2 regions of the Streptomyces sp. NPDC043861 genome follow, and region 2 is predicted to be linked to the other one. Evidence: predicted binding sites of a transcription regulator. Region 2 holds the regulator's gene; the other holds the start of a gene.
The links. Region 2 encodes HspR, which represses chaperone genes until heat shock. Its sites were predicted from a motif close to TTGAGNNNNNNNNNCTCAA; they were not measured.
Positions count from the first base shown of each region.

Region 1: the regulator HspR is predicted to act here: its motif matches at 1,984-2,002, upstream of lon (endopeptidase La).

Region 1 is NZ_JBWKDP010000009.1:291,752-296,163, forward strand. Features, by position in the region: gene AC068D_RS22220 (RNA polymerase sigma factor) at 1-294, opposite strand, end outside; gene AC068D_RS22225 (rhomboid-like protein) at 446-1,261, shown strand; gene AC068D_RS22230 (GNAT family N-acetyltransferase) at 1,240-1,869, opposite strand; gene lon (endopeptidase La) at 2,025-4,412, shown strand, end outside.
Region 2 is NZ_JBWKDP010000003.1:571,439-575,850, forward strand. Features, by position in the region: gene grpE (nucleotide exchange factor GrpE) at 1-313, shown strand, start outside; gene dnaJ (molecular chaperone DnaJ) at 353-1,531, shown strand; gene AC068D_RS10240 (heat shock protein transcriptional repressor HspR) at 1,536-1,985, shown strand; gene AC068D_RS10245 (helix-turn-helix transcriptional regulator) at 2,146-3,168, opposite strand; gene AC068D_RS10250 (hypothetical protein) at 3,299-3,547, shown strand; gene AC068D_RS10255 ((2Fe-2S)-binding protein) at 3,544-3,861, shown strand; gene AC068D_RS10260 (pyridoxamine 5'-phosphate oxidase family protein) at 4,057-4,412, opposite strand, start outside.

The sequences.
Region 1 (4,412 bases), on a different contig from region 2:
CCGCCCGAGTGCACGCCGGGCGTCGACGAGCCGACGGGCCGCGATGACCCACAACCAGCCGCCCGCCTCGCCGCCGCGGTGCGAACCGGCGGAGCGCCAGACCGTGACGAAGGTGTCCTGCAGTACTTCCCGTACGGTCTCCGGGTCCGCGCAGCGCCGCGTCAGGCGGGCGTGCAGCCAGCCCGCGTGACGGTCGTAGAGCGCCGCGAGCGCTTCCGGGTCCCCGCCCGCGACGGCACGAAGCAGCGCCGCGTCGTCGTCCCGGTCCTCCCCTGTGGGGCGCAACAGTCTCACGCACTCTCTATCGCTCGTGGGGGATCAACCGGTTCGCGGTTCCGAGTGCCGAGTCGTGTGGCGCAGGTCATGGACGGGGCGCATGGTGATCGCGTTGGCTGGGCAGGGCTCGGGGGCTGTGCGTGGGACATCGACATAGAAGGGGCCTTGCGTGGTGCACCGGCTTGAACCACGTGAACTGCTGGCGGGTGTACCGCGCCAGCGGTCGGTGCCGCCCGCGCAGACGGTTCCGCCGTCGGCGCCGGGGGACCCGAGCGCATCCGCCGAGGCGCCGGCACCGGAGGGCCGGCGGGCACCCGCGCGTGCGAAGGGCGCTGCCCTGCGGCTCGGTCGTCTGCTCCCCACTCCGGCCGGCACCCCCTTCACGTTCTGGTACACCCTCGTCCTGCTCGGCACCTCCCTCTACACCGACTACGGGGACCCGGCCACCGTCTCCGCCCTGCTGCGCGGCTCCAGCACGGATGTCGCGCATCTCGCCACGACCCCGCTGCTCGTACTCGTCGCCAGCGCCCTGTGGGTCGCGGGCGGGCTCACATCCGCGTTCGCCGTCGGATTCGTCCTCGTCCTCACGGCCCTGGAGCGGCGCATCGGAGGATGGCGCGCCGCCGCCGTGTTCCTGGGCGGTCATGCCGCGGTCACCCTCGCGACGGAGATCCCGGTCGGAATCTCCGTCATGGCCGGCCACCTGCCCGGAACATCACTGCAACGCCTCGACTACGGCATCAGCTTCGGTGTGCTGGCGTGCGTCGGCGCGCTGACCGGACTGTTCGCCCCGATGGTGCGGGCGGTGGTCCTGGGCTGGGTGGCGGTGGTGCTGACCGGCGACCTGCTGACCTACGCGGACCCGCTCAGCAACTGGGGCCACCCGCTGGCCCTGCTGGTCGGAATCGCGACCTGGCCGGTCGTCCGACGGTGGGCGCACGACAGGGCGGTGGCAGGCCGTCCTCACTCCGCCTTCGCGTCGTAGAACACGCTGACCAGCGGCGCGACCGATCGCCACCCCAGGGACTCGTACAGTGCCCGCCCGTCGGTCGTCCCGCCCAGCACGCCGACGGCGGCGCCCTGATCGACCGCCGCGTTCTGGAGCGTGGACATGATGACGCTGCCGAGGCCCCTGCGGCGGTGTTCGGGGGCCGTCTCGATCTGGTCGACGACCGCGGCTCCCGTCACGCTGCCCAGGGCGATCTGGCCGCGCGCCGCAAAGCGTCCGTCATCCGTGGTGATCAGCGCCCGGGTGACCCCGCCGCGTGTCCATGTCCGCAGCCGGTGTCCGTACGGTACGACGGCCTCGGTCCGACGGAGCCCGGCCGTCATCAGGAAGCCGGGCTCGTCGGTTGTCCAGTCGGGGCCCAGCCAGGCGAGGACCTTCTCCGGCTCCTCGAAGACCTTGAGCCAGTGCCCCGGGATCCGCGACGCCACGGCGGCCTCGTGGACGGAGGACTCGGCGCGGGCGGTGAGGACATCACGGCCGGTGTGACGGGGAAGTCCGACGTCGATCGTGAAGCCCCAGGGCACGGCCACCGGCTCCGCGGCACCCCGCGAGACGACCCAGCCGTCCACCCAGGCCCGGATCAAGCATGTAAGAGATGAGTCAGTCATGTGGCTATTACATCGGCTGGTCGTGGGTCGTGGCGCGCGTGATCGCTCACAGCAGAACGCCGCGGGGGAACATCTGCCGTCCCCCCTGCATTGAGTCCGTACAACTCAACTTGAATGCCGAAGGGGAGATCATGGCTGCTGAGTCCTCCGCGTACAACGCCGCGCTCACTCTGCCTGTGCTGCCGCTCGACGACGAGGTCGTGCTGCCCGGCATGGTGGTGCCGCTCGACCTGTCCGACGCCGATGTACGGGCTGCGGTGGAGGCTGCCCAGGCAGCAGCCGGATCGGAGCCCGGCAAGCCCAGGGTCCTGCTCGTGCCACGCGTCGACGGAACCTACGCGGCGACCGGAGTGCTCGGCACCGTCGAGCAGGTCGGCCGGCTGTCCGACGGTGACCCCGGCGCCCTGATCCGCGGTCACAGCCGGGTGCGCATCGGCGCGGGCACGACCGGCCCCGGAGCGGCCCTCTGGGTGGAGGGCATCCGTGTCGAGGAGATCGTGCCCGACCCGCTGCCCGGAGCAGTGGCCGAACTCGCCAAGGAGTACAAGGCACTCGCCACGAGCTGGCTGAGGAAGCGCGGCGCATGGCAGATCGCCGACCGCGTCCAGCAGATCGACGGCATCTCGGCACTCGCCGACAACTCCGGATACTCGCCCTTCCTCACCACCGCCCAGAAGGTGGAGCTGCTGGACACCGCCGACCCGGTGGCCCGTCTGAAGCTGGCGACCGAACAGCTCCGCGAGCACCTCGCCGAGCAGGACGTCGCGGAGTCCATCGCGAAGGACGTCCAGGAGGGCGTCGACAAGCAGCAGCGGGAGTTCCTGCTGCGCCGCCAGCTCGACGCCGTCCGCAAGGAGCTGCGGGAGATCAACGGCGAGTCCGAGGGCGAGGAGTCCGACGACTACCGCGCCCGGGTCGAGGCGGCCGACCTCCCGGAGAAGGTCCGCGAGGCGGCGCTCAAGGAGGTCGACAAGCTCGAGCGTTCCAGCGACCAGAGCCCCGAGGGTTCCTGGATCCGCACCTGGCTCGACACGGTCCTCGAACTGCCGTGGAACGAGCGCACGGAGGACGCGTACGACATCCGGGGCGCCAAGGCCGTCCTGGACGCCGAGCACGCGGGCCTGGACGACGTGAAGGAGCGGATCACCGAGTACCTGGCGGTGCGCAAGCGGCGCGCCGACCGGGGGCTGGGCGTGGTCGGCGGGCGGCGCGGGGGCGCGGTTCTCGCGCTCGTCGGCCCGCCCGGTGTCGGCAAGACCTCGCTCGGCGAGTCCGTCGCGCACGCGATGGGGCGCAAGTTCGTCCGTGTCGCACTCGGCGGTGTCCGGGACGAGGCGGAGATCCGCGGCCATCGGCGCACCTACGTCGGTGCGCTGCCCGGCCGCATCGTCCGCGCCGTCAAGGAGGCCGGGTCCATGAACCCGGTGGTCCTCCTGGACGAGATCGACAAGGTCGGCTCCGACTTCCGGGGCGACCCTGCCGCGGCGCTCCTCGAGGTCCTCGACCCGGCACAGAACCACACCTTCCGCGACCACTACCTGGAGGTCGAACTCGATCTCAGCGACGTCGTCTTCCTGGCCACCGCGAATGTGCTGGAAGCGATCCCCGAGGCTCTGCTCGACCGGATGGAGCTGGTCAGGCTCGACGGCTACACCGAGGACGAGAAGGTCGTCATCGCCCGGGACCACCTGCTCCCGCGCCAGCTGGAGCGGGCGGGGCTGCAGGAGGGCGAGGTCGCCATCGACGAGTCCGCGCTGCGCAGGCTCGCGGGCGAGTACACCCGTGAGGCGGGCGTACGGAACCTGGAGCGCTCGATCGCCAGGCTGCTGCGGAAGGTGGCGGCCCAGCACGAGCTCGGCGCACGGGAACTGCCGTTCACCGTGTCCGACGCTGATCTGCGCGGGCTGATCGGCCGGCCGCACCACGTCCCGGAGGCCGCCCAGGACCCGGCCGAGCGCCGCACGGCCGTGCCCGGTGTGGCCACGGGGCTGGCCGTGACCGGTGCGGGCGGCGACGTCCTGTACGTCGAGGCGTCGCTGGCCGACCCGGAGACCGGCGCTTCGGGGCTGACCCTCACCGGCCAGCTCGGCGATGTGATGAAGGAGTCCGCGCAGATCGCGCTGAGTTTCCTCCGCTCGCACGGTGCGGAGCTGGAGCTCCCGGTCGCCGATCTCAAGGACCGCGGCGTGCACATCCACTTCCCCGCGGGTGCGGTCCCCAAGGACGGCCCGAGCGCGGGCATCACCATGACCACGGCGCTGGCGTCGCTGCTCTCCGGCAGGCTGGTCCGTACGGATGTGGCGATGACCGGTGAGGTCTCGCTGACCGGGCGGGTGCTCCCGATCGGAGGTCTGAAGCAGAAGCTGCTTGCCGCGCACAGGGCGGGAACCACGACGGTCGTGATCCCCAAGCGGAACGAGGCCGACCTGGACGACGTCCCGGCGGAGGTCCTGGAGAAGCTGGAGGTCCACCCGGTGACGGACGTCCGCCAGGTGCTGGAGATCGCCCTGGCCCCGGCG
Region 2 (4,412 bases):
CGAACTGGTCGGCGGCTTCAAGTCGGTGGCCGAATCGCTGGAGACCGTCGCAGCCAAGATGGGACTGCAGCAGTTCGGCAAGGAGGGCGAGCCCTTCGACCCGACGATCCACGAGGCCCTGATGCACTCGTACGCACCGGACGTCACCGAGACGACCTGCGTCGCGATCCTGCAGCCGGGCTACCGGATCGGCGAACGGACCATCCGCCCCGCCCGGGTCGCGGTGGCCGAGCCCCAGCCGGGTGCGGCGCCCGCGGCGCCGAAGGAAGAGCACGCGGCAGATGAGGAGAGCGGTGGCCCGGACGAGGGCTGACGTGACCGATTGCGCATTCGTCCGAGAGGAGGGACGTCGATGAGCACGAAGGACTTCGTGGAGAAGGACTACTACAAGGTTCTCGGCGTCCCCAAGGACGCCACCGATGCGGAGATCAAGAAGGCGTACCGGAAGCTCGCCCGCGAGTTCCACCCGGACGCCAACAAGGGTGACGCCACGGCCGAGGAGCGCTTCAAGGAGATCTCCGAGGCCAACGACGTGCTCGGTGACGCCAAAAGGCGCAAGGAGTACGACGAGGCGCGCGCGCTCTTCGGCAACGGCGGCTTCAGGGCGGGCGCTCCTGGCGCCGGCGGCACGTTCAACTTCGATCTGGGCGACCTCTTCGGGGGCGCCCAGCCCCAGGGCGGCGGCGCCGGCGGCTTCGGCGGCGGTCTCGGGGACGTCTTCGGCGGACTGTTCAACCGCGGAGCCGGGGCGGGGACGCGTACGCAGCCCCGCCGCGGCCAGGACATCGAGTCCGAGGTGACGCTCAGCTTCACCGAGGCGGTGGACGGGGCCACGGTCCCGCTGCGGATGTCCAGCCAGCAGCCCTGCAAGGCCTGTTCGGGCACCGGCGACAAGAACGGCACACCGCGGGTGTGCCCGACCTGCGTGGGCACCGGCCAGGTGTCGCGCGGCGGCAGCGGTTCGTTCTCGCTGACCGATCCGTGCGTGGACTGCAAGGGCCGCGGGCTCATCGCCGAGACCCCCTGCGAGGTCTGCCACGGCAGTGGCCGCGCCAAGTCCTCGCGCACCATGCAGGTCCGCATCCCGGCGGGAGTCTCCGACGGGCAGCGGATCCGGCTGCGCGGCAAGGGCGCACCGGGCGAGCGCGGCGGCCCGGCCGGTGATCTCTATGTCGTCGTCCATGTCGACGCCCATCCGGTCTTCGGCCGCAAGGGCGACAACCTCACCGTCACGGTGCCGGTTTCCTTCACGGAGGCCGCGCTCGGCGGAGAGGTGAAGGTGCCCACGCTCGGCGGACCCCCGGTCACGCTGAAACTGCCCGCAGGGACCCCCAACGGCCGTACGATGCGGGCCCGCGGCAAGGGCGCCGTGCGCAAGGACGGCACCCGCGGCGATCTCCTGGTCACCGTCGAGGTCGCGGTGCCGACCGAACTCGGCGACGGGGCGCGGGAGGCACTGGAGGCGTACCGGAAGGCGACTGCGGACGAGGACCCGCGGGCAGAACTGTTCCAGGCTGCGAAGGGAGCGTGACCTCATGGAGAGGGACGGCCGACGCCGGAATCCATACCAGCTGACGGACGAGACACCGGTGTACGTCATCTCGGTGGCGGCCCAGCTCTCCGGCCTGCATCCGCAGACCCTGCGGCAGTACGACCGTCTCGGCCTGGTCTCCCCGGACCGCACGGCCGGCCGTGGCCGGCGATACTCGGCTCGGGACATCGAACTGCTCCGCCAGGTGCAGGCGTTGTCACAGGACGAGGGCATCAATCTCGCCGGCATCAAGCGCATCATCGAGCTGGAGAACCAGGTCGCTGCGCTCCAGGCGCGCGTGGCCGAGCTCTCGGCCGCGGTCGAGGGCGCGGCGGCGGCGATGCAGCAGCGCGAGGCGCAGGTGCATGCGTCCTACCGGCGCGATCTGGTGCCGTACCAGGATGTGCAGCAGGCGAGCGCGCTGGTGGTGTGGCGGCCGAAGCGGGACGGCTGACGTCACGTCAGGAAGCATGAAGGGGCCGGGAGAGCGGGCAGCTCTCCCGGCCCCTTGGCGTGACGCCACGGCGCCGGCCGTCGCGTCCGGGGTGTGCGTTCGGCCCCGGTCCGGCGGCGGTGTCACGAAGGCCGTCAGCACCTGGGCCGTGCGCCGGGCGTCAGGAACCGCTGCGGGTGTGCTCGGACGACGAGGGGGCGGCGCACTGGTCCCTGTCCAGGATGCCGGAGCGGGCGATCAGATAGCCCAGTTGAGCCCGTGAGCCACTGCCCAGCGAGGAGGCCAGCTTGGCGATGTGCGCCCGGCAGGTGCGGACGTTCATGCCGAGGCGGCGGGCGATGGCCTCGTCGACGAGGCCCTCCACGAGGAGTCTGGCTATGGCCCGTTGGACCCCGCTGACACCGTTCAGGCTGGGCTCGTACGTCACCGGGTCGTCGAGCGGGATCGCCTGCATCCAGAACTGGTCGAAGACGCCGACCAGATACTCGACGAGGCCCGGGTGGTGCAGCTCCAGCGCGACCTGGCGGTCCCGGCTGGCAGGGACGAAGGCGACCTTGCGGTCCACGATGATCAGCCGGTCGATGATCTCCTCCAGCGTGCGCACTTCGACCGCGGGGCCTATGCGCTCGAGGTAGGCCAGAGTGATCGGCTGGTGCCGCGCGGTGTGCTGGTAGAGCGTGCGCATCCGGACGCCCCGTGCGACGAGCGGCCTCACCCTGCGCAGTGCTTCACCGAAAGTCGCCGCGCTGCGGCCGCTGCCGGGCTGGACGGTCAGCAGCTCGGTGGAGCATTCCGCGACAACACGGTCCAGGCTGGCGTTGATCCGCGAGAGCCCTTCGAGGACCGTGATCGCGTGGGTGGTCGACGGATCCTGGGCGCTGATGGTCATGAATGGCTCGAACGCATCGGACAGTTCGACGGTGAGGCGTCTACGCTCCTGGATTTCGCTCTCGATCGGGAGCAGGAGCTGGGCCAGGGCCGCGGAAGGGGGAACCGGACGGAGCCACTGGACGTCGTCCGGATCGGGTCGGAGCAGGTCCAGGTCGATCAGGCACGGCGCGGGAACCACCTCCGTCCTGGATATCCGTCCGCTGCGCAGGGCGCTCGCGTAGAGCCGGGAGCCGGCCTCGCACAGTTCGGCATGTGTGTGAGGGTGCCCCCGATTGTCCAGTTCCGTCCCCATGTGTACACCCCCAGGCTTTTGCAATACAGGAACATGATGCATTGGGTCAGTGGTGGAAACGTGGAGAGTGAGCCATCGTCATGGCTGCGGGGGAGCCGTAGGAATCACCTTCAAGTGAGGTTGCTCGGTCATGGCCAAGAAGCTCATACGCACCGTAGTCGGTGTCGCGCTCTTCGCTGCTGCGGCAGCGGGGGTCTCGGCATCGGCCGAGGGTCCCGGGTGGGGTCTGGGTTCGCAGGTGACCTCAGCGGCGCCTGACCCGGGCTGGGACATCGCACCGGCGGACCCCGGCTGGGAAGTCGCGCCGAAGGCGGTGCCGGACCCGGGCTGGGACGTCGCTCCGGCCACGAACACCGGTTGGGGGTCCGTGACGGCATGACGGTTCCCGAGGATCCCCGCTTCCGGCGGGAGATGGCGACCGCGTACCGCTCCGGGTGGCATTTCATCGACCTCGTCACGGCGGTGCCGCATCGTGGCGATTCGTTGATGGTCACCCTCTTCGGCGAGCCGGTCGTGATCAACCGTGGCGACGACGAGGAGATCCGCGCGTACCGGTGCCTCAGAAGGCCCCGTGGTGCCCCGCAACCCGTTCGCTGTGCCATCCGGTACGGCATGATCTTCGTCAATCTCGACCAGCGGGACCACCAGCTGGTCGAACCGCAGACCGTCACCGCCACCCCCCGCAGTGCCTGAGCGGTTCCCCCGTCGTTCAAGATCGCTCAGGTGCTTCCCCCACACAGCGGCGCCATCGTGGACCTGAAACACGATGGCGCCGCTGTGCTGTGCGCGTACGCCCTGGCCATGTGGCGGCGCCCCGGTCCGGTCCGGACTGCGGGCGACTGAAGGTACGGGCCCCCGGGGGCCGGGCACCGGTGAGGGTGCCGGGCCCTACGCCCGGCCCATCGCGCGGGTCAGCACGATCTCGATGACCACCCGGTCCGGGTTCGGGGCCGGTGTGCGTCCGTAGCGCTCCGCGTAGCGCGCCACCGCGTCCTCGACCGCCTCGGGCTCCGTGCGGACGGTGGCGCGTCCCTCCAGGGTCGCCCAGCGCCTCCTGTCCACCTGGCAGACCGCGACCGGCACCGGCTCCGGGGCCGCGGCCAGGATGTTGGCGACCTTGCGGCTGTGCTTGTTGGAGATCACCCGTGCGATGCCCCTCTCGCCGCCCTCGGGGTCATAGGTGACGCCCACCGGGGCGACGTGCGGAGTGCCGTCCGGCCGCGGTGTCGTCAGAGTGCACATGA